DNA from 4 places in the Mesorhizobium abyssinicae genome. Region 1 is predicted to be linked to each of the others. Evidence: predicted binding sites of a transcription regulator. Region 1 holds the regulator's gene; each other region holds the start of a gene.
The links. Region 1 encodes PhoB, which activates phosphate uptake and scavenging genes when phosphate is short. Its sites were predicted from a motif close to TGTCATNNANCTGTCAT; they were not measured.
Positions count from the first base shown of each region.

Region 2: the regulator PhoB is predicted to act here: its motif matches at 3,761-3,777, upstream of ppk2 (polyphosphate kinase 2).
Region 3: the regulator PhoB is predicted to act here: its motif matches at 3,038-3,054, upstream of PU724_RS23640 (PhoX family protein).
Region 4: the regulator PhoB is predicted to act here: its motif matches at 3,138-3,154, upstream of ugpB (sn-glycerol-3-phosphate ABC transporter substrate-binding protein UgpB).

Region 1 covers NZ_JARAKC010000006.1:247,976-253,743, reverse strand. The annotation lists gene pstA (phosphate ABC transporter permease PstA) at 1-641, shown strand, start outside; gene pstB (phosphate ABC transporter ATP-binding protein PstB) at 657-1,481, shown strand; gene phoU (phosphate signaling complex protein PhoU) at 1,505-2,215, shown strand; gene phoB (phosphate regulon transcriptional regulator PhoB) at 2,235-2,924, shown strand; gene PU724_RS16065 (ROK family protein) at 2,928-4,172, opposite strand; gene xylF (D-xylose ABC transporter substrate-binding protein) at 4,438-5,478, shown strand; gene PU724_RS16055 (sugar ABC transporter permease) at 5,639-5,768, shown strand, end outside.
Region 2 covers NZ_JARAKC010000005.1:347,005-352,772, forward strand. The annotation lists gene PU724_RS14660 (DUF2066 domain-containing protein) at 1-613, shown strand, start outside; gene hemB (porphobilinogen synthase) at 689-1,720, shown strand; gene PU724_RS14670 (dihydrofolate reductase family protein) at 1,913-2,560, shown strand; gene ppk2 (polyphosphate kinase 2) at 2,792-3,712, opposite strand; gene PU724_RS14680 (aldo/keto reductase) at 3,911-4,954, shown strand; gene PU724_RS14685 (glycosyl transferase family 90) at 4,967-5,768, opposite strand, start outside.
Region 3 covers NZ_JARAKC010000012.1:128,484-134,251, reverse strand. The annotation lists gene PU724_RS23650 (GNAT family N-acetyltransferase) at 1-474, shown strand, start outside; gene PU724_RS23645 (hypothetical protein) at 603-827, opposite strand; gene PU724_RS23640 (PhoX family protein) at 975-2,978, opposite strand; gene PU724_RS23635 (hypothetical protein) at 3,326-3,664, shown strand; gene PU724_RS23630 (phosphatase PAP2 family protein) at 3,776-4,477, shown strand; gene PU724_RS23625 (helix-turn-helix domain-containing protein) at 4,568-4,837, shown strand; gene PU724_RS23620 (SulP family inorganic anion transporter) at 4,916-5,768, shown strand, end outside.
Region 4 covers NZ_JARAKC010000006.1:115,682-121,449, forward strand. The annotation lists gene ugpE (sn-glycerol-3-phosphate ABC transporter permease UgpE) at 1-800, opposite strand, end outside; gene ugpA (sn-glycerol-3-phosphate ABC transporter permease UgpA) at 809-1,690, opposite strand; gene ugpB (sn-glycerol-3-phosphate ABC transporter substrate-binding protein UgpB) at 1,765-3,075, opposite strand; gene PU724_RS15420 (EAL domain-containing protein) at 3,402-5,768, shown strand, end outside.

The DNA.
Region 1 (5,768 bases):
TGATGGTGATCGTGCTGCTTCTGGCGCTGCCGATCGGCGTCGCCGCCTCCATCTATCTGGAGGAATTCGCCAAGAAGAACCGCTTCACCGACCTGATCGAAGTCAACATCAACAATCTGGCGGCGGTGCCGTCGATCGTCTTCGGCCTGCTCGGCCTCGCCGTGTTCATCAACTTCCTCGGCATGCCGCGCTCGGCCGCCTTTGTCGGCGGACTGGTGCTGACGCTGATGACGCTGCCGACGATCATCATCGCCACCCGCGCGGCGCTTGCCGCAGTGCCGCCGTCGATCCGCTCGGCGGCGCTCGGTCTCGGCGCCTCCAAGATGCAGATGGTGTTCCAGCACATCCTGCCGCTTGCCGCCCCCGGCATCCTCACCGGCACCATCATCGGCCTGGCGCGCGCGCTCGGCGAGACCGCGCCGCTGCTCCTGATCGGCATGGTCGCCTTCGTTGCCGACTATCCGAAGACGCCATTCGATCCGGCGACAGCGCTGCCGGTGCAGATCTACATGTGGGCCAACGAGGCAGAGCGCGCCTTCGTCGAGCGCATGTCGGGCGCGATCATCATCCTGCTCGTCTTCCTCATGGCCATGAACATCACGGCGATCGTGCTCAGGCGCCGCTTCGAACGGCGCTGGTAAAAGAAGGCATCTGGTATGAACATCATGACCGAACAGTCTCTTGAAAACGCAGTGGGCGACAAAATGAACGCCAAGTCGAACGAAGTGATCAAGATGCGCGGCGACAAGGTCGGCGTGTTCTATGGCGAGAAGCAGGCGCTGTTCGACGTCAATCTCGACGTCCGCCTCAACCAGGTGACGGCGCTGATCGGTCCTTCGGGCTGCGGCAAGTCGACCTTCCTGCGCTGCCTCAACCGCATGAACGACACCATCGATTCGGCGCGGGTGACCGGCAAGATCACGCTGGACCAGGAGGACATCTACGACAAGAGCATCGACGTCGTCGAGCTCAGGGCCCGGGTCGGCATGGTGTTCCAGAAGCCGAACCCGTTCCCGAAGTCGATCTACGAGAATGTCGCCTACGGCCCGCGCATCCATGGGCTGGCCAAGCGCAAGGCCGACATGGACCAGATCGTCGAATCCAGCCTGAAGAAGGCGGCGATCTGGAACGAGGTGAAGGACCGCCTGCACGAGCCCGGCACCGGCCTGTCCGGCGGCCAGCAGCAGCGCCTGTGCATCGCCCGCGCCATCGCCGTCTCGCCGGAGGTGATCCTGATGGACGAGCCGTGTTCGGCGCTCGACCCGATCGCAACCGCCCGCGTCGAGGAGCTGATCGACGAGCTGCGCCAGAACTACACGATCGTCATCGTCACCCATTCGATGCAGCAGGCGGCGCGCGTGTCGCAGCGCACGGCGATGTTCCACCTCGGCTACCTGGTCGAGGAGGGCGCCACCGACAAGATGTTCACCAACCCCGACGACAAGCGCACCCAGGACTACATCACCGGCCGGTTCGGCTGATTTCCAAGCACGAGGACAGGATCATGGGTGAACATCATACGGTTGCGTCTTTCGACGAGGATCTCGGCGCCATCAGCAAGCTGATCTCCGACATGGGCGATCTCGCCCGCTCGATGGTCGCCGGCTCGACGCGCGCGCTGCTCAATTCAGACAACGCCCTGGCGCAGCGTGTGGTGTCCGACGACGCCATCATGGACGCACGCCAGCGCGAGCTCGACGACCGCGCCATCACGCTGATCGCCAAGCGGCAGCCGATGGCCAACGATCTGCGCGCCGTGGTCGGCTCGATCCGCATGGCGGGCGACCTCGAACGCATCGGCGACCTCGCCAAGAACATCGCCAAGCGCGTCGGCACCGTCGGTCTCAGCGTCACGCCGCGCGACCTTTCGCATTCGATCGACGGCATGGCGCAGCTGGTGCTGATTCAGGTGCAGGGGGTCATCGAGGAATATGCCGCCGCGGATGCCGCGGCGCTTGCCAAGCTCCGCAACGACGACGAGCGCATCGACGTCAAATACACCTCGGTGTTCCGCGAGCTTTTGACCTACATGATGGAAGATCCGCGCAACATCACCGCTTGCACGCATCTGTTGTTCTGCGCCAAGAATCTGGAGCGCATCGGCGACCATGTCACCAATATCGCCGAGAACGCCTACTACGTGCTGACCGGCCAGCAACTGCCCGCCAATCGTCCGAAGCTGGACGAGACGGCGATGTCGGCGCCGGCGGCCTGAGAAGAAGGGTGACGGGCCGATGATCGCGCCACGCATCATGGTGGTGGAGGACGAGGAGCCGCTGGGGGTGCTGCTCCGCTACAATCTTGAATCGGAAGGCTACCAGGTCGAGGTGGTGACACGCGGCGACGAGGCCGAAATCCGGCTGCAGGAAAACGTGCCCGACCTCCTGGTGCTCGACTGGATGGTGCCGGCGGTTTCCGGTATCGAGCTCTGCCGGCGTCTCAGGATGCGGCCGGAGACCGAGCGGCTGCCGATCATCATGCTGACGGCGCGCGGCGAGGAAAGCGACCGGGTGCGCGGCCTCTCCACCGGCGCCGACGACTATCTGGTCAAGCCGTTCTCGACGCCGGAGTTCATGGCGCGCGTCAAGGCGCTGCTGCGCCGCGCCAAGCCGGAAGTCCTGTCCAGCATGCTGAAGGTCGGCGACATCGTGCTCGACCGCGAATCGCATCGTGTCTATCGCAAGAAGAGCGAGATCCGGCTCGGTCCGACCGAGTTCCGCCTGCTCGAATTCATGATGCGCCATCCCGGCCGCGTGTTCTCGCGCAGCCAGCTGCTCGACAATGTCTGGGGCGAGACGATCTACATCGACGAGCGCACGGTCGACGTGCATGTCGGCCGCCTGCGCAAGGCGGTCAACAATGGCCGCATGCCTGACGTCATCCGCACCATCCGCGGGGCCGGATACGCGATCAGGGAAGATTGACGCTCAGGCCACGTTCTTCCCGGTGGCGCCGCCTTTCACCTGCACGCCCGGCGCGAAAATCTCCTGGTCGACGAAGGTCAGTGCGCGCATGGCGCAGCCTTCGCGGATGAGCGGCAATTCGTTCGGCTCGGTGTCGAAGGAGATCGACTTCGAATGCTGGCCGCCGGCGGTCTGGGCGATCGCCTCGCGCAGCGCCGGCTCGATCAGGTCGAAGGCGGCGGCGCTGACGCCGACCATGGCGACGGGAGCTGGATCGATCAGCGCGAACAGGCTGCCGAGGCCGTAGCCGAGCGCCTCGCCGGCCTTGCGGTAGGCCTGGCGCTCCGGGCCGTCGCCGGCGCGCGCCCTGGCGGCGAGCGAGCGCATGTCGGCGTCGCTGACATCGACCGGCTCGGCGTCCTCGCCCATCTGCTTGGCATTGCGCCAGATCGCATAGTTGCCGGCATAGGCCTCGACGCAGCCGCGCCGGCCGCAGCGGCAGAGCGCGCCGCCCGGCCGGTGGATCATGTGGCCGAATTCGCCGCCGGAGGAATGGGTGCCGGTGAACAGCTCTCCCTTCAGCACCAGCCCCATGCCGATGCCGTGCGAGAGCAGGATGGCAATGAAGTCGTCGCGGTACCGCTCGGGATCGCGCCACTGCAGCGCCACCGCCATCATGTTGCAGTCATTCTCCATGGTGGCCGGAACGCCGAATTCGGCTTCCAGAATGTCGGCGAAGGCGATGTCGGTCTGCGGCGTGATCGGTGACCACAACATGGCGCGGGCATGGGTGTCGGTGATGCCCTGGATGCCCATGGCGATGCGGGCGACGCCGCGGACGTCGAGGTCGGGATCCTCGAAACGGCGCCGGACGATGGCCACGCATTCGCCGATCAGCTCGTCGCGCGGCATGATCGCCGTGTCGAGGCGGCGCTGCTCCTCGGCAATGACCTGCCCGGCATAGTCGATGACGGCGACGGAAAGGAAGTTCAGCGACAGGACCACCGTCATCACCGCCGTGGCTTCCGGATTGAGGGCAAGCCCGACCTGCGGCCGGCCGCGCTTCAGCGAAACAGCCTCGTTTGGCTTGCTCTCGGTCAGGATGCCTTCCTGGATCAGGTCGGACGAGATCGCCGAGATGGTCGAATGGCTGAGGCCGGTGGTGGCGGCGATCTCGGTACGCGACGGCTGGCCGGCGCGGCGCACGGCCGAAATAACCATCGCCCGGTTGCGTCGGCGCAGATCGTCGTGGCGGATTCCAACCGACATGCTTTGCCTTCCTCCCGGTCGTCGCGGCCGTTTTTGATTTCGAAGGCCGTCGGCGACACCGTATGAATAGTGGCAGAAGCGGGCCAGCCTGTCATTTATTTATTCCGGAGCTCGAAAAAAATTCGCCGAGGCCTCGGAATCGCTCAGAATCGTTGTTGACAGCGCTCCGCCGTTGGATCATATTTTTTTCGAGGCTCGAAAAAAAGCCTCTATGCCGGCCTCAGGGCCAGTCTGGGTCGCGCCGCAATGGCGCAGGGAGGAAATCATGAAGAAATTCGCAACCGCCATGCTGGCGGGTGTCGCCTTGTCGTTGACGCTCGCGTCGGTCGCCGAGGCGAAGGACAAGGTGATCGGCGTTTCCTGGTCGAACTTCCAGGAAGAGCGCTGGAAGACCGATGAAGCGGCGATGAAGAAGGCCATCGAGGCGGCCGGCGACAAGTATATTTCGGCCGACGCGCAGTCCAATCCCGGCAAGCAGCTGACCGACGTCGAAAGCCTGATCTCGCAGGGCGCCAATGCCCTGATCGTGCTGGCGCAGGACGCTTCGGCCGTCGGGCCGGCGGTGCAGAAGGCGCTGGACGAAGGCATTCCGGTCGTCGGCTACGACCGGCTGATCGAGAACAAGGACGTCTTCTACCTGACCTTCGACAACAAGGAAGTCGGCCGCATGCAGGCCCGCGAAGTGTTCAAGGTCAAGCCGGAAGGCAATTATGTCTTCATCAAGGGCTCGGGCGCCGACCCGAACGCCGATTTCCTGTTCGCCGGCTCGATGGAAGTGCTGAAGGAAGCCATCGACGGCGGCAAGATCAAGAATGTCGGCGAGGCCTATACCGACGGCTGGCTGCCCGCCAACGCGCAGAAGAATATGGAGCAGTTCCTGACCGCCAACGACAACAAGGTCGATGCGGTGGTGGCGGCCAATGACGGCACCGCCGGCGGTGTCGTCGCCGCGCTGACGGCGCAGGGCCTCGCCGGGACCGTTCCGGTGTCGGGCCAGGACGGCGACCACGCCGCGCTGAACCGCATCGCGCTCGGCACCCAGACCGTGTCGGTGTGGAAGGACGCGCGCGAACTCGGCAAGAACGCCGCCGAGATCGCCTCGGCTCTCGCCGACGGCAAGAAGATGACCGACATTGCCGGCGTCAAGGACTTCACCACGCCGGGCGGCAACACCGTCAAGTCGCTGTTCCTGACGCCGGTCGCGATCACCAAGGACAACCTCAACGTCGTCATCGACGCGGGCTGGATCAAGAAGGACGAAGTCTGCGCCGGCGTTGCCGCGGGCGCCGTCGCCGCCTGCAACTGAGGCAGGCCTTCCAGTTTGAAGACCAGGCGCCGCGGCCCATGAGCCGCGGCGTCCATCAAGCTTCGTTTCGCAACGGGCTTCCGGCTTCAAGTGAGCCGGGAAAGCCAATAGAATCATGTTCCGGCAACCGCGCCAGACGGCAAACCGGTGGGAGGAAATCATGACCGATACGACCTCAAGCACGGTCGCCGCGGACCGGGCACGCGCAGCCGAACTCAGCGCCGCCGGCCGCTTCCTCAAGGCAACCGAACTCGACACGCGCATGCTCGGCATGGTCGGCGCGCTGCTGG
Region 2 (5,768 bases), on a different contig from region 1:
AAAACCGGAGATGGCGGCGCTGCGCGACAAGGCCGGCGATTTCGTCGACAGCTTCCGCTACCACGACCGGCTGGAAGGCATCCCCGTGCATGACGAGCAAGGCACGCATGACCGGCCGCACGACCTCACATGCCTCTACAAGCCCGCCGTGCTGGACAAGGTGCTGGCGCAGCTCGGCAGCAGGCCCTGGCTCGGCGAGCGGCCGCGCCTCGCCATCCTCCTCAGCGCCGAACAGGGCGAACGCCATTTCGTGCTGATGGCCGACGACGGGCGCGGCGAGGCGATGCGCGACTCTTTCGTCAACGCGACGGGGCCGTTGCTGATGCGCATCGCTTTCCCGCCGGCTGAGCTGGTTTCCGGCATGGACGAAAAGGCGCTGCGCGCAGCCGACATTGCGGGGCTCGACCAACTCGCGAAAAAGGCGGGAGCCGATCAGGCGCTCGCCGGCAGCATCGTGTGGAGCGACAAGGACCTGGGGTGGATCGCCGACTGGCGGCTTGGTGATGGCGGCAAGACCTACCGCTGGCAAGTGCGCGGCGTCAGCTTCGACGAGGCGTTCCGTGTCGCTATCCGGGGTGCGGCACAGGTTCTATCGGGCAATGGCCAACCCTGAAGGCTGGCACAATCGTGTCGCATTGGTCTGCGGTGAGTGCCCGTGTTAAAACCCGGCCAAACGAGAGTTTTGGCGATGAACAGATTCACCCCCGCAAAGCCTGCCGGCGCGCGCAGCGTCGATGAGATCACCGGCAGCCGGCGGCTGAGGCGCATGCGCAAGGCCGACTGGTCGCGGCGGCTGGTGCAGGAGAACCGGCTTTCGGTCGACGACCTGATCTGGCCGATCTTCGTCGTCGACGGCAAGCAAGTGCGCGAGCCGATCGCCGCCATGCCCGGCGTGTTCCGCCTGTCGCTCGACCTCGCGGTCAAGGAGGCCGAGCGTGCGGCCAAGCTCGGCATTCCGGCGATCGCCACTTTTCCCTACGTCGAGCTTTCGCTGCGCGACCAGACCGGCTCGCACATCCTCGACCCGGAAAACATCATCAACCGCGCCACCCGCGACATCAAGCATGCGGTGCCGGAGATCGGCATCATCACCGACGCCGCGCTCGATCCGTTCACCAGTCATGGCCATGACGGCATCCTGCGCGACGGCATTATCGTCAATGACGAGACCGTGGAACAGGTGGCGGCGGCAGCCGTCATCCAGGCTGCAGCCGGCGCCGACATCATCGCGCCGTCGGACATGATGGACGGCCGCATCGGCGCAATCCGCGACGCGCTCGACGCCAATGGTTTCCAGGACGTGGCGATCATGTCCTACGCGACAAAGTTCGCCTCCGCCTTCTACGGCCCGTATCGCGAGGCGGTGGGCACGGCCGGCCTGCTCAAGGGCGACAAGAAGACCTACTATCTCGACCACGCCAATTCGGACGAAGCGGTGCGCGAGGCCGAGCAGGACCTCGCCGAAGGCGCCGACATGCTGATGGTCAAGCCCGGCTTGCCCTATCTCGACATCATCCGCCGGCTGAAGGACGAGCTGCAGATGCCGACCTTCGCCTATCAGGTGTCGGGCGAATATTCGATGATCAAGGCGGCCGCCGCCAATGGCTGGATCGACGGCGAGAAGGCGATGCTGGAATCGCTGCTTGCGCTGAAACGCGCCGGCTGCGACGGCATCCTCACCTATTTCGCGCCAGAAGTGGCAGCGATGCTGAAGGCGTAGCCTTCCTCGAACGTTGGCTCGCGGCGGACTGCCGCCTGCAATCGGCTCGATCCTACGGAACAATCTCCGTTTGCTGGCGCGCGATGCTTCGCGCTCGCCTTTGCCGTGCCCGAAAAATCCGCTTGCAATTTGCAATCAGCTTGCTACAAAACAACCGCTTGCAAATTACAACTGGTCATGGAGGAGCCAATCATGTCGAAACTTCGTGTCAATGCTTTCACCCTGTCGCTCGACGGCTTCGGGGCCGGCCCTGACCAGGATCTCGCCAACCCGCTCGGTATCGGCGGCGAGAACCTCCACAAATGGATGATCGGCACCCGCTTTTTTCGCAAGGTTGTGATGGGCCAGGACGGCGGCACCACCGACACCGACGACGCGTTCGCGGCGCGCAGCTTCGAGAATGTCGGCGCCTGGATCCTCGGCCGCAACATGTTCGGGCCGATCCGCGGCGACTGGCAGGACGACAGCTGGAAAGGCTGGTGGGGTGACAACCCGCCCTATCACGTGCCGACTTTCGTGCTCACGCACCACAAACGCGCGCCGATCGAGATGGAAGGTGGGACGACGTTCTATTTCGTCACCGACGGCATCCATTCGGCGCTGGAACAGGCCAGGGAGGCGGCCGCCGGCAAGGATGTGCGCGTCGGCGGCGGCGTTTCGACCGTCCGGCAGTATCTGCAGGAGCGGCTCATCGACGAGATGCACCTGGCGATATCGCCGGTGCTGCTCGGCAAGGGCGAGCATCTTTTCGCCGGCCTGGACATGCCGGGCCTTGGCTACCAGTGCACCGAGCAGGTGGCGACGCCCCTCGCCACGCATGTGGTGATTGAGCGGGCGTGATCTGGAGATTGGCGAAACCGGCGATGCAGCCCTTTCTCCCCGTCACTATACGGGGAGAAATGTCCGGCAGGACAATGAGGGGCGGCGCTACCGATCCAAGATTATGTTGCCGCCAATGCCCCGCAGGCCCGGGCAACGGCTCGATCGCGTTCAATCGCTGGCGTCGGCGCCGCCCCTCATCCGCCCTTCGGGCACCTTCTCCCCGTGGAACGGGGAGAAGGAAAAAGCGCTTCAATACTTCTCCGGCACGTAAAGCTCGCGCGGCAGCACCTGGCGCTCGTATTCGGGGTTGAAGACGCGCTCCGGCAGCGTGATCTCCTCATGCGGCACCTCCTCATAGGGAAACTGCTGCAGGAGATGGTCGATGCAGTTCAGCCGGGCGCGCTTCTTGTCGTTGCCTTCGACGATGAACCATGGCGCCTCGGGAATGTTGGTGCGGGCGAAGGTTTCTTCCTTGGCCTTGGTATACTGCTCCCAGCGCACGCGCGATTGCAGGTCCATCGGCGACAGCTTCCACTGCTTCATCGGATCATGGATGCGCATCAGGAAGCGCATCTGCTGCTCCTCGTCGGTTATCGAGAACCAGTATTTGACCAGGGTGATGCCGGAGCGCACCAGCATGCGCTCGAATTCCGGCACGTCGTGGAAGAACTCTTCGACCTGGTCCGGCCCGGCGAAGCCCATCACCCGCTCGACGCCGGAGCGGTTGTACCAGGAGCGGTCGAACAGCACGATCTCGCCGCCGGCCGGCAGATGCGGCACGTAGCGCTGGAAATACCATTGCGATTTCTCGCGCTCGGTCGGCGCCGGCAGCGCCACGACACGGCAGATGCGCGGATTGAGCCGCTGCGTGATGCGCTTGATGACGCCGCCCTTGCCGGCGGAGTCGCGGCCCTCGAAGACCACCACGACCTTCTTCTTGTGATAGGCCACCCAGGACTGCAGCTTGATCAGTTCGGACTGGAGCCGCAGCAAGTCTCGGAAATATTGCATGCGTTCGATCGAGGGCGGATGCGACTCCTTGTAGATCTTGGCGATCTCGAGCGACAGCGCCGGCTCCGATATCTCGAGCTCGTAGTCCTCGTCGAGCGTGTCGGCGAGTTCGGCTTCCAGCCAGTCCCTGGCTCCGGAATTCGGTTTCAGTTCGCTCATCGTGCTTCTCCGTTCGCCATCCTGAGCCGACTTCAATAAAGGCCGGCAATGACGGTTTTATTGCAATGCCGCTGCTCCAGATGTGATCGACCGGTCGCCGCGATGGGGCGACAAGCCGAGCAACTTGTCCTACAAATAGGCTGTCCTATTCGGGCTGCCCATTCGTGGCGCCTCTCAATGCGATTGCGAGGATCTCAAATGGAATACCGTACACTCGGCCGTTCCGGGCTGAAGGTTTCGACATTGACGCTCGGCACCATGACATTCGGCGGCGCCGGCGCCTTCGCGGCGGTCGGCAAGACCGACCTCAAGGAAGCAAGCCGGATGATCGACCTCTGCATCGATGCCGGCATCAACCTCATCGACACCGCCAATGTCTATTCGAACGGGATTTCGGAAGAGATCATCGGCGAGGCGCTCGGCGGCAAGCGCAAGGACGATGTGCTGATCGCCTCCAAGGCGCGCATGCGCATCGGCAAGGGCCCCAATGACGAGGGCCTGTCGCGCCACCACCTGATCCGCGAGTGCGAGAAGAGCCTGAAGCGGCTGAAGACCGACGTCATCGACATCTATTTCCTGCACGAATGGGATGGCGTGACGCCGCTCGAGGAAACGGTCGCCGCGCTCGACACGCTGGTGAGCCAGGGCAAGATCCGCTACGCCGGCTGCTCCAACTATTCCGGCTGGCAGGTGATGAAGGCACTCGCCATCAGCGACAGCAGCCACCAGCCGCGCTTCGTCACCCAGCAGATCCACTACACGCTGGAGGCGCGCGAGGCCGAATACGAGCTGCTGCCGATCTCGGTCGACCAGGGGCTCGGCGTGCTGGTGTGGAGCCCGCTCGCCGGCGGGCTGCTCAGCGGCAAATACGACCGCAACAGTCCGACCGCCCGCCAGATCGGCGGCTGGTCGGAACCACCGATCCGCGACGAGGACCGGCTGTGGCGGATCGTCGACGTGCTGGTCGACATCGGCAAGCCCAGGAGCGTGTCAGGCGCGCAGGTGGCGCTCGCGTGGCTGCTCGGCCGGCCGGCGGTGTCGTCGCTGGTGATCGGCGCCCGCAGCGAGGCGCAGCTCAAGGACAACATCGCCGCCGCCAGCCTGACGCTGTCCTTCGATGAGCGGGCGCGGCTCGACGCCGTCAGCCGGCCGCCGGTTCTCTACCCCTATTGGCACCAGCAGCTGACGGCCAAGGGCCGCTTCGGGCCTGCCGACCTGGTGCTCGACCGCAGCGACGTCTGATTGCCGGAAGGGTCAGCCGGTGATGAAACGCCAGACCTCGGGATCCGGTTTGACCTGGCCGCTGAGCACGAAATATTTGTAGAGGACGAGCAGCGAGATCGCCTGCTCGTCCCGCTCGTTGCGGAACTTCTGGCAATAGGCGTTGGCGGCGGCGACGATGCGTTCGGCCTCGGCCGGATGCTTTTCGAAATAGGCCACCCTGTCGGCGAGGTCGGAGAAGTCGGAGGCCAGCGGCACATAGTGGACATTGGCCCTGACCTCGCTTTCGGCGAACCAGGTCTCGTAGGTCGGCGGCGGCATCAGGCAGAGCGAGTTCGAGCTCATGATCCATTTGAGGTTGGTCGCGACATCGTTGCCCTCGAGCGAGACGATGTAGCGGTAGCGCCGCTGCTCATCGATGGTGAGATAGGGTTTTTGGTATTCGGCCTTGGCTTCCTTCTTCGGCGTCCCGACATCGCAGATCGGCAAGTCGCGCACGGCATCGAGGAACCGCGTGCGGATCGGGTTGTTGAGATCGCCGCGCCAGACCACGAGCGGACGCTTGTCGGCGAAGGGCTGCCGATCGGCCGGCAGCTGGAAGTGGCGGAACTTGTCCAGCTTCATCAGCACGGCATTGCCGTTGCCGTCCGTGATCGGCCGGTCCTTGACGATCGCCGGCATCTTTGGGACGTCGATGACATCACCGAATTCGAGATCGATGAGCAGCGCCGGATCGAAATAGCGGGCAAATTCCTTGAGGTCGTAATAATACATGCTCGGCGAAAACGGCATGCGACTGACCGGCACCGCGGCCGGGCTCGGCGCGAAGGGCCGC
Region 3 (5,768 bases), on a different contig from region 1:
GTCCTGCCTGCGGCGCTGTCCGCGATTTCGACCGCGTCGCTGGTTCAGATGATCGCCGAGCGGCCGGTGCAGGCCGTATCCGACGAGCGCATCCGGCGGTTGACGCAGGACGATGCCGCCGAGATGCTCGCTCTGGCGGCGCTCACCAGGCCCGGCCCGTTCACGCTTGAGGCGTTGAGCCTCGGCGATTTCTGGGGCGTGAAGATCGACGGCAGGTTGGCGGCGATGGCCGGCGAGCGCATGAAGCAGCCTGGCTACACGGAGCTCAGTGGCGTGTGCTCGCATCCGGATTTCCGCGGCGGCGGCCTCGCCAGGCGGCTGTCCCTGTTCGTGGCAAATCAAATCATGACGCGCGGCGAAATCCCCTATCTCCACGCTTATGCCAGCAATGTCGCGGCCATCGGACTGTACGAGTCCATCGGCTTCCGGCTGAGAAGCATGATGAACATGGCGGTGGTTCAGCGCACCGGATAGGGCGCACCAGCGGCCGTTCTCGCGGACCAAGAGCGTTTCACCGTTTCACGGAACCGGCGAACTGCTCCGTCTCTTTGTTTTGAGGCAATTCCGGACGGAAAACCGCTCACACTTTTCCTGGAATTGCTCTAGGCCGACTTTGGCTCAAGCCGCCGGAAGCCGACGGCTTCCATCAGCATGTCCTCTTCGACCATGCCGGCATTGTGCAGGGCAAGCAGGTTCAGGGCGATTTCCCGGGCTTCGGCCGAATCGGGATGCGCCTGGCGCCGCCGGCAGGCCTCGTCAAAGACGCGCTGCAGCCTGGCGATGTCGGCAGGCTTCAGCAGGCCACGGTCATAAACAGACTTTGGCATGGCAGTCTCCTGACAAGGACCTAGGGCGCCACGCATAAATTGCCAATCTTTCCCGAAGCTTGACTGGTTCCTAGAGTGAAAAGGAGGGATCTCGGGGGGGCCGAGATCCCTCCTTTGATCATGCAATGGGTCGAGATAGACCGCGCGTCAGACGGCGATCTTGCCGCCGCCCTTTTTGGTGATGGCGACCACTGAAGGCCGCGTCGGCATGTCGGGCTTGAAGTCGGGCCAGCGGGTCGACAGGTCCTCATAGTAGGACGGACGGCCGAAGGCCTCCCAGTCCTCGCCGCCGTCGCCCGGATGCTGGACGGCGACGAAGGCGGTCTGGTCGTCCGGCGCGAACAGCGGGCCGCACATTTCGGCGCCGATCGGCACGCGGAAGAACAGCTTCGAGGTCGCCCGCGCCGCGCCTTCGGTGTCGACCGCCCACAGGCCGTCGGTGCGGCCGGTGGCCTTCGGACCCTGGCCGTCGGTGGCGACCCACAAACGGCCAGCCGAATCGACGGCGCAATTGTCCGGCATGCCGAACCAGCCATTGGCGGTGGTCGCGGTCGAGAAGGTGGCGCCGACCTCGGCCACCGAGGGATCGCCGCATTTCAGCAGCACTTCCCATTTGCCCTTGGCGGCAGCGAAGTCGCCGCCATCCTCCGATATCTCGATGATGTGGCCGAAGGCGTTCGACGCGCGCGGATTGGCGGCGTCGACCTGCTCCGCCTTGCGCTTCGAATTGTTGGTCAGCATGACATAGACCTTGCCGTTGGCGCCATTGGGCTGGATGTCCTCTGGGCGGTCCATCTTGGTGGCGCCGAGCAGGTCGGCGGCGCGGCGCGTCTCGATCAGCACGTCGGCCTGGCTGGCGAAGCCGTTTTCCGCAGTCAGCGGGCCCTGGCCGAAGACGATCGGCATCCATTCGACGGTGCCGTCCTCGCCGAACTTGGCGACATGCAGCGTGCCGTCGTCGAGCAGGTCCTTGTTGGCCGCGAGGTCGTTGGCGTTGAACTTGCCGGTGGTGACGAACTTGTAGGCGTAGTCGAAACGCTCGTCGTCGCCGAGATAGAAGACAACGCGGCCGTCCTTGGCGACGATCGATTCCGCGCCCTCATGCTTGAAGCGGCCCATGGCGGTACGCTTGCGCGGCACCGAGGCCGGATCATTGACGTCGACCTCGACGATCCAGCCGAAGCGGTTGGCCTCGTTCGGCTCCTTGGCGAGGTTGAAGCGGTCATAATGCGCGCCCCACTCATAGGCGCCTTCCGGAATGCCGAGGCGCTTGTAGTTGGCGGCTTCCTTGTGGCCCTCCGGCAATTCGCCGGAGAAATAGCCATGGATGTTCTCCTCGGCCATGACATAGGTGCCCCAGGGGGTGACGCCGCCGGCGCAATTGTTGAAGGTGCCGATGACCTTGGTGCCGGCGGGATCGGCATTGGTCTTGAGGCGGTCGTGGCCGGCGGCCGGGCCGGCAAGCTGCATCTCGGTGTTGGAGGTGATGCGGCGGTTGAGCTTGCCGTCGCGCACCACCTGCCACTTGCCGCCGTCCTTGCGGATCTCGACGATGGAGCCGCCATGGGCCGCCATCTCGACGTCGACCTGCTCCTTGCTGAGCGGCGCCACCTCGGCTGCCTTCTTGCCGTCCTTGTCGACGATCTTGACGATGCCGGGGAACATCAGATGCGGGTTGGTGTATTCGTGGTTGACCACCAGCAGGCCATGCTCGGCCGAGCCGTCGATCGGGATATAGCCGACATAGTCGTTGTTGTAGCCGAACTGTTTTGCCTGGGCCTCGGCCGACTGCTTTGCCGGGTCGAATTCCGGCGAGTCGGCAAACAGCGGATCGCCCCAGCGCAACAGCACGTCGGCATCGTAGCCCGGCGCGACATGGTGCTTGTCGTCGATGCCGGCCTCCAGCTCGTCGAAGGTGAAGGCCGAGGCCTCGGCGGCGCGGGCATCGTCGGCGGCGACCAGCGCCAGCGGGCTGACCGTGGCGGCGATGGCCGAAACCGCCAGCGAACCCTTCAGGAAGCCACGGCGCGAGAAGCGCGCGGCGATGATCTCGCCCATGGTGCGGTTGTCGGTGGGATTGACGGCCGGGCCGTCATTCTCCTCGAGCAGGCTGGTTCGGAAACCGGTGTCAGGGGAGCGGTGGTCGGACATGAGCTTTCCTCTGGCTTCTTGGCTGGAGCATGTGACCTGTCGACCCCTATAACCGCTCGATCACATTTTCGTGACACTCGGCGCGTTTTCGGCTGGTTATTTGCCGGCTCATGAACGGCGCCTGTCCCGTCGGCCGGCACCCGTGGCCATTCATCGCTCGCGCATGATTTCAAAATATCGCATCGGTCGGCACCGATCATGGCGGCCGGGACGCATTTTGCGACATCCGGCTTCGATCCTGTCTGAGCGGGGCGCTGGTGAGACGCGGTCTGCTTGACGGCCTCGCGCGCTTCGGAAACAAGGACTGCGGCACGCATGGCGATGGCGGCAATTGGGAGAAATGAACCGTGAGTTTCTGGGGATTGGTGCAGCTTGGCGTTTCGACCGTGATCTTCCTGCTCGCGGCGACCGCGGCCAAGCAATGGGGGCTGGCGCCTAGCCTCGGCAAGATCGTGCTGACGCTGGCGCTCTATTCGCTGGGCAATCTGATCATGCTGAGGCTGATCCGTGAATTCGGCATGTCGGTGTCGTTCAGCCTGTCGGCGGTGATCCAGCTGGTGTCGGTGAACGTCGTGGCGCTCGCCTTCTTCGGCGAGAAGGTCAATGCCCTGCAGGCGACCGGCATCGTGCTGGCGATCGCCGCCGTGGCGCTGATCACGCTCGGGCCCTATATGCAGCGACTCTAAGGCGGTTCAGCGTTTCATGGAATCGCCGAGCCGCCCCGAGTTTTGTTTTGACGCAATTCCTGACGGAAAACCGCTGCGCACTTTTCCTGGAATGGCTGTAGGTCCCGCCCGATGAAATCCGCCGCGGTCGCGTTCTTCAACAAGATCGAGTTTCCGGTCCTTCTGGCCGGGCTGGTGGTCGCCTTCGGACTGTGGGGCTTCGTCGAATTGATGGAGGCGGCGCACGCCACCACGCCGCACGCCTTCGACACCGAGATCCTGCTCGCCTTCCGCCAGGCTGGGCAACCCGACCACCCGATCGGGCCGCTTTGGCTGCAGGGGGCGATGCGCGACATCACCAGCCTCGGCAGCACCAGCGTGCTGGTGCTGATCACCGCGGCGGTGATCGTCTACCTGCTTTTGATCCGCAGGCCGGGATCGGCGCTTCTGATCTTCGTCGCGGTAGCCGGCGGACAGGTGCTGTCCAGCCTGCTCAAGGCCGGCATCGACCGACCGCGCCCGGAACTCGTCTCGCACCTCGTCGACGAGACGTCGCTCTCCTTCCCGAGCGGCCATGCCATGCTGTCGGCGGTCACCTACCTCACGCTGGGCTCGCTGGCGGCGCGCTTCCTGCCGGACCGCACGACCAAGATCTTCGTGCTCTGCCTCGCCGTGCTGATCACGGTGCTGGTCGGCACCAGCCGCGTCTATCTCGGTGTCCATTGGCCGTCCGACGTGCTCGGCGGCTGGTGCGCCGGCTTCGCCTGGGCCATGCTGTGCTGGCTGGTGGCGCGGTTCCTGCAGCGGCGCCATGCGGTGAGCGACAGTGAGTAGCCATGTTTTATCCATACTCAATGATGCTTGAAACATCATGATGTTTGTACTATCCATTGATACTGCAGACTCAGACAAGGGTTCTGGCCGATGATCACCGCCCAGCAGATGCGCGCCGCGAGGGCGCTGGCCGGCATCGATCAGAAGACGTTGGCCGAGCGCGCCGGGGTTTCGCTTCCGACCATTCAGCGCATGGAGGCGAGCGACGGCGTCGTCAGGGGCGTGGTCGACACGCTGATGAAGGTCATCCAGGCACTCGACGAGGCCGGGGTGGAACTGATCGGCGAGAACCAGGCCAGCGAGCGCGGCGGCCGGGGCGTGCGCCTCAAGCCGGCCGTATCGCAGAACCCGCAAGGCTGAGTCGCGTAATAGTCGCGACGGCGACCGCCGACATGCTGCCGACGATCCCCGCCGCCTTCGAGACGCGGAAGGCAGTCCATGGATCAGGCCCGGCGGGCAAACCACCAGCAGGCACGGCCGACATTTGCCGAACTGTTCACCCCAAAGCTGGTGACGGTGCTGCGTGAGGGCTACTCGCTAGCACACTTCAGGACCGACGCGATTGCCGGGCTGACGGTTGCCATCGTGGCGCTGCCGCTGTCGATGGCGATCGCGATCGCCTCCGGCGTGACGCCCGAGCGCGGCCTCTACACTTCGATCGTCGGCGGCTTCATCATCTCGGCGCTCGGCGGCAGCCGCTTCCAGATCGGCGGCCCGGCAGGCGCCTTCATCGTGCTGGTGGCGGCGACGGTGGCGCGCGTCGGCGTCGACGGGCTGCTGCTGGCAACGATGATGGCCGGCGTCTTCCTGCTCGCCATCGGCTATCTGAGGCTCGGCACCTACATCAAGTTCATCCCCTATCCGGTGACCGTCGGCTTCACCGCGGGGATTGCCGTCATCATCTTCTCCGGCCAGATCACCGAGCTGTTCGGGCTGACGCTTGCCGGCAAGGAGCCGGGGCCGCTGGTGCCGAAGCTGATGGCGCTCAGTGAGGCGGCCGGCACGATCAACCCGGCCGCGACCTTCGTGGCGGTGCTGACCATCGCGACCATTGTCTTTCTCAAGCGCTGGCGGCCGAAATGGCCGGCGATGCTGATCGCCATCGGGCTGGCCTCGCTGGTCGTGGCTGTGTTCGCGCTGCCGGCCGAAACGATCGGCACGCGCTATGGCGGCATCCCGCGCAGCCTGCAGTGGCCGGCGTTTCCGCCCATCGGCATCGACAGGATGGTCGACGTGCTGCCGGATGCGGTGGCCTTCGCGCTGCTCGGCGCGATCGAATCGCTGCTCTCCG
Region 4 (5,768 bases), 130 kb from region 1:
ACCACGACGAGGATTGGCGGCACGATGGCCAGCATCGCTGTGACCATCACAAGGTGCCACTGGGTATCGGCGTCAGCGAAGGAAACCATCTTTTTTAGTGCGATGACGATCGTGTTCATGTCGTTGCTGTTGGTGACCAGCAGCGGCCACAGATATTGCGTCCAGCCAAAGATGAAGAGGATGACGAATAGCGCCGCGATGTTTGTGCGCGACAGCGGCAGGAGGATATCGAAGAAGAAGCGCCACGGCCCGGCGCCGTCGACGCGAGCCGCCTCCACGAGCTCGCCCGGGATGGTCATGAAGAACTGCCTGAACAACAGCGTGGCCGTAGCCGAGGCGATCAGCGGGATGATCAGACCGGCATAGGTGTCGATCAGGCCGAGGTCTACCATCACCTTGTAAGTCGGCAGGATGCGAACCTCGACGGGAAGCATCAGGGTGATGAAGATCAGCCAAAAGAAGGTCATGCGCAGTGGAAAACGAAAGAACACGATGGCATAGGCCGACAGGATCGAGATGAAAATCTTCCCGACCGCGACGCCGAGCGCCATGATCGTCGTGTTAAGAAGCAGCCGACCGACGCTGACGCCGCCGATGCGCCCGACACCGCCGAACAGTGCCTCGTGGTAGTTGTTCCAGAACTGGTCGCCGGGCAGCAGCGGCAAGGGCGGCCTGAGGATCGTCTGCAGCGTCTGCGTCGAGGCCACGAATGTGTAGTAGATGGGAAATGCAACGATCAGAATGCCAAGGATGAGAGCGACATGGGCGACCAGGACACGCAAGGGGGACTGACCGATCATCGCTTGCCTCAGCCGTAATGTACCTTGCGTTCCACATAGCGGAACTGGATGGCGGTGAGCGCGATGACGATGACCATCAGGATCACCGACTGCGCCGCCGAATCGCCGAGGATCAGATTGACGAAGCCGTCATTGTAGACCTTGTAGACCAACGTCTCTGTCGTCTTGCCCGGTCCGCCGCCGGTGACGGCATGGACGATGCCGAACGTGTCGAACAAGGCATAGACCGTGTTGACGACCAGTAGGAAGAAGGTCGTCGGCGCGAGCAGCGGGAAGATGATGGTCCAGAAACGCTTGGTCTCGCGAGCGCCGTCGATCGCCGCCGCCTCGATCAGTGTCTTCGGCACCGCCTGCAGCCCGGCGACGAAGAACAGGAAATTGTAGCTGATTTGCTTCCATGCGGCGGCGGAAACCAAAAGGATCATGGCGTGACTGCCGTTGAGCAACGGGTCCCAGGCTATGCCGAGACTTCTCAGCACGTAGGATAGCGAGCCGATCGAAGGGTTGAACAGGAACAGCCACAACATGCCGGCGATCGCCGGTGCCACGGCATAGGGCCAGATCATCAGCGTGCGGTAGAGTGCTTTCCCGCGCACCACTTTTTCCGCCATCACGGCGAGCAGCAACGCCACGGCCATCGCCAGGATTGCGGTGGCAAGCGAAAATACCACTGTTACTTTGATCGAGTTGAGATAGGCCGGGTCGGCAAGCACTTTGCGGAAATTGGCAAACCAGACGAACTTGCTCTTCAGCCCGAACGGATCCTGCCTGAGCATGGACTGATAGAGCGCCTGCCCCGCCGGCCAGTAGAAGAAAACCAGCGTTATGGCGAGTTGCGGCGCCACAAGCAGGTAAGGAAGGACTTTGTTGGGAAAAACGACGCGCGGGATCAGCTTGGTTTCCTCATCAAGCAAGGGTCGCCCGCACGGGTCCGTGTGGGCGACATTCCATCCTCGGCCAGGATCTAGTTCGCCAACGCGTCCTTGATCGCCGCGTTGCCGCGCGAGACGGCATTGTCGAGCGCCTGCTGGGCCGTTTCCTGGCCGGCTAGCATCTTCTCGAACTCCTCGTTCTGGATATCACGCACCTGCGGCAGATTGGGCAGCCGCACCCCCTTGGAATTTTCGGTCGGCGCCTTGCCGGTCATCTGCAGGATCGGAGTCTCGCGGCCGGGGTTCTTGTCGTAGAAGCCGGACTTCTTGGTCGCCTCGTAGGCCGCCAGCGTCACCGGCAGGTAGCCCGACTTCTGGTGCAGATATTCCTGAACCTCGGTCTTGGAGAGATAGGCGAAGAAGGTCGCAACGCCTTTGTACTCCTCATCCGATTTGCCGCTGAAAACCCAGAGGCTCGCGCCGCCCGGCGTCGTGTTCTGCGGCGCACCCTTGGCATCGCTGTCATACGGCAGTTGGCCGATGCCGTAGTTCATGCCGGACTTGACGATATCGCCGAGGCCGCCCGACGACTCGGTAAAGATGCCGCATTCCCCGGCAAGGAAGATCTGCTTGGCTTCGGAGGTGCGCCCGCCATATTTGAACGTGCCGTCCTTGGCGAGGTCCGCCAGCGCCTGAAAGTGGTTGACGAAAATCCGCGCGTTGATCTTGAGTTCGACATCGCCGCCGGCCAGTCCGTTCTGCTGGGTCGCCCAGGACACATTGTTCCAGGCGGCAAAATTCTCCAGATGGATCCAGGTCAACCAGGTCGAGGTATAGCCGCAAGGGGCAGCGCCGCTCGCTTTGATCTTCTTCGCCGCTTCCCAGACCTCGTTCCAGGTCTTGGGCGGGCTGTTCACGTCGAGGCCAGCCTTCTGGAAGATATCCTTGTTGTAATAGAGTATCGGCGAGGAGGAATTGTAAGGGAAAGACAGCATGGTACCGTCCGGCTTCGAATAGTACCCGACGATGCCGGGCAAATACTGGGTCTTGTCGAACGTCATCGCGGCGCCCGTGAAAACGTCGGCCACGGGCTTGATCGCGCTCTCGGCGGCCATCATGACGCCGGTGCCGACATCGAACACTTGGATGATGTCCGGCGCCTGGCCGGCACGGAATGCAGCGATGCCTGCATTCAGGGTTTCGGGATATGTGCCCTTGAAGACCGGAACGATCTGATAGTCGCTCTGGCTGGCGTTGAAGTCCTTGGAGATCTTATCGACGACCTCGGCATTCGCGCCCGTCATGGCGTGCCACCAACTGATCTGCGTGACAGCGAAAGCGGACGTGGTGGAAAGCAGGGTCAAGGTAGCGGCAACACCCGCCGCGAAGCCGAAGAGCTTCATGTTTCATCTCCCGTTTTGATTGGCGAAAGGGGGGGCTTCCGCAGAACCAGTATGTGTTGCGCATGACAATCGGACAACGATTTTGTTATGGGTCGATGAACATCATCTGATGCTAAAATAAGATGTATCAGTCACGGCTCCGGAAATTGATTGCCGGCTTAGAACTTGAGCGCTCCAACCATGGTGTGCGACCCCCTGCCCATTCTTGTCCGTCCTTACAACCAGCGACACACGCGGTGGTTGCATGCGCAATAACCGATTCTTCAACCGTACCGCTCTAATCAATTTCATTGCTTGATTGTTGCGGGAAGATCAGGTGAAGCGCGATGTTGACTGTCTATAATTGTATCGTGCACGAGCACGATTTGAGACTGGTCGCACTTGCAGCCCTTATTTGCGGCATTTCTTCCTTCTCGGCGGTCAATCTGCTTCGCCACGTCGACCGCTCGACCCACAGAAACCGCTATGCCTGGCTGATGATTGCCGCCACCTCGACCGGGTTCGGCATCTGGGCGACGCATTTCATCGCCATGATCGCCTTCTCGCCGGGAATACCCAACGCCTACAACACCGAACTCTCGGTGCTTTCGCTTGCCGCGGCCGTCCTGCTGACGGCCGCCGGCATGTGGATCGCCACCTTGCGCGGCGGCATCGACCACTACCTGGTCGGCGGCGCCGTGCTCGGCGCGGGCATCGGCACGATGCACTATACCGGCATGGCGGCGTTCGAGGTGCAGGGCCGGATCGTATGGGACCACCTGCTGGTCGGCATCTCGCTGGTCGCCGGCATCGCGCTTGCGGCGCTGTCGCTTTTCGTCGTGCTGCGCCGCCCCTCGACACTGGGGACGATCGGCGCCGCCGTGCTTTTGACGCTGGCGATCTGCACCTTGCACTTCATCGCCATGGGCGCCGTGTCGATCTATCCGGATAGCTCGATCGCGATCTCGCAGTATACGATCGAGCCGATGTCGCAGGCCTTCGCCGCCGCCGCCGCCAGCCTTGTCATCCTCGTGCTTTCGGCGGCGGCGCTTTGGATCGACCTGCGCTTCCGCCGCCATCAGGCCGAGGCCGAGCGCATGCATGGCCTGGCCAACGCGGCGGTCGAAGGCCTCATCGTCTGCGACGGCACCCGCATCGTCAGCGCCAACGACAGCATTGCGGCATTGTCCGGCATCGCATCGGCGACGCTCAACACCATGGTGCTTGGCGACCTCTTCGGCGAGCGCGCCGCCGCCGCCATGGCGGAAGCCGACGGGCAGGCGCGGGAAACCGAGCTCAGGAGCCATGACGGAACGTCGATCCCTGTCGAGCTCATCGCCAGGACCATCGACTATTGCGGCAAGCCGCACGGCGTGGTCGCCGTGCGCGACATCCGCGAGCGCAAGAAGGCGGAGCAGGAGATCATCCGCCTCGCCCACTACGATCCGCTGACCGGGCTCGCCAACCGCCGCTCCTTCAACAGCCGGCTGGAGGCCGAGATCGCCGCGGCGGGCCGCGGCGGCAAGGGCGGACAGCTCGCGCTCATGCTCCTCGATCTCGACCGGTTCAAGGAGGTCAACGACCTCTTCGGCCATGCCGCCGGCGACGCGATGCTGCAGAAAGTGGCGCAATGCGCCTCGGCCAAACTTCGCCACGGTCAGATGTTGGCCCGCCTCGGCGGTGACGAATTCGCCATCATCGCCCCGAACCTGCCGGATCCGCAGGCTGCCGGCCGCATCGCCGAGGCGGTGCTTTCGGCCATGCGCGAGGAGAACCGCTTGTCGCCCGGCGGCGGCCTGGTGTCGGCCAGCATCGGCATCGCGCTCTACCCGCTGGACGCCGACGAGCAGGCCTCGCTCGTCAGCCACGCCGACACCGCGCTCTACCGCGCCAAGGCCGAGGGCAAGGACACCTATCGCTATTTCGAAGCCTCGATGGGCGCCGAGGCGCGCGACAGGCGGGTGATGGAGCACGACCTGCGCCAGGCGGTGGCGCGCGGGGAATTCCGCCTCGTCTACCAGCCGCAAAAGGAGATCAGTACCGGCAGGATGATCGGCTTCGAGGCGCTGCTCCGCTGGCACCATCCCGAGCATGGCGACATCTCGCCTGCCGTATTCATCCCGGTGGCCGAGGACAGCGGCGCCATCATCCAGATCGGCGAATGGGTGCTTTCGGCCGCGTGCGAGGAAGCCGCCCGCTGGAAAAACCCGCTGATGGTCGCGGTCAATGTCTCGGCCGTGCAGCTGCACAATCCGAACTTCAGCCGCAAGGTGCATGAGGTCCTGTTGCGGTCCGGCCTGGCGCCGGGCAGGCTCGAGCTCGAGATCACCGAGACGGCGCTGGTCAAGGACATGCCGCGCGCGCTGGCGGCCTTGCGGCAGATCAAGGCACTCGGCGTCCGTGTCGCCATGGACGATTTCGGCACCGGCTATTCCTCGCTCTCCAACCTGCGCGCCTTCCCCTTCGACAAGATCAAGATCGACGGATCCTTCATCAAGTCGGTCGACAGGAACGGTCAGGTCGCGGCCATCGTGCGCGCCGTTCTCGGGCTCGGCCGCGGTCTCGGCCTGCCGGTGCTCGCCGAAGGCGTCGAGACGCTGGGCGAGCTCAGGTTCCTCGATGCCGAGGACTGCGAGATCGGCCAGGGCTTCTATCTTGGCAGGCCGGGCCCGATCGAGGCGTTCGGTGAGCTGACCGGCGTGGCTTCCGAGAAG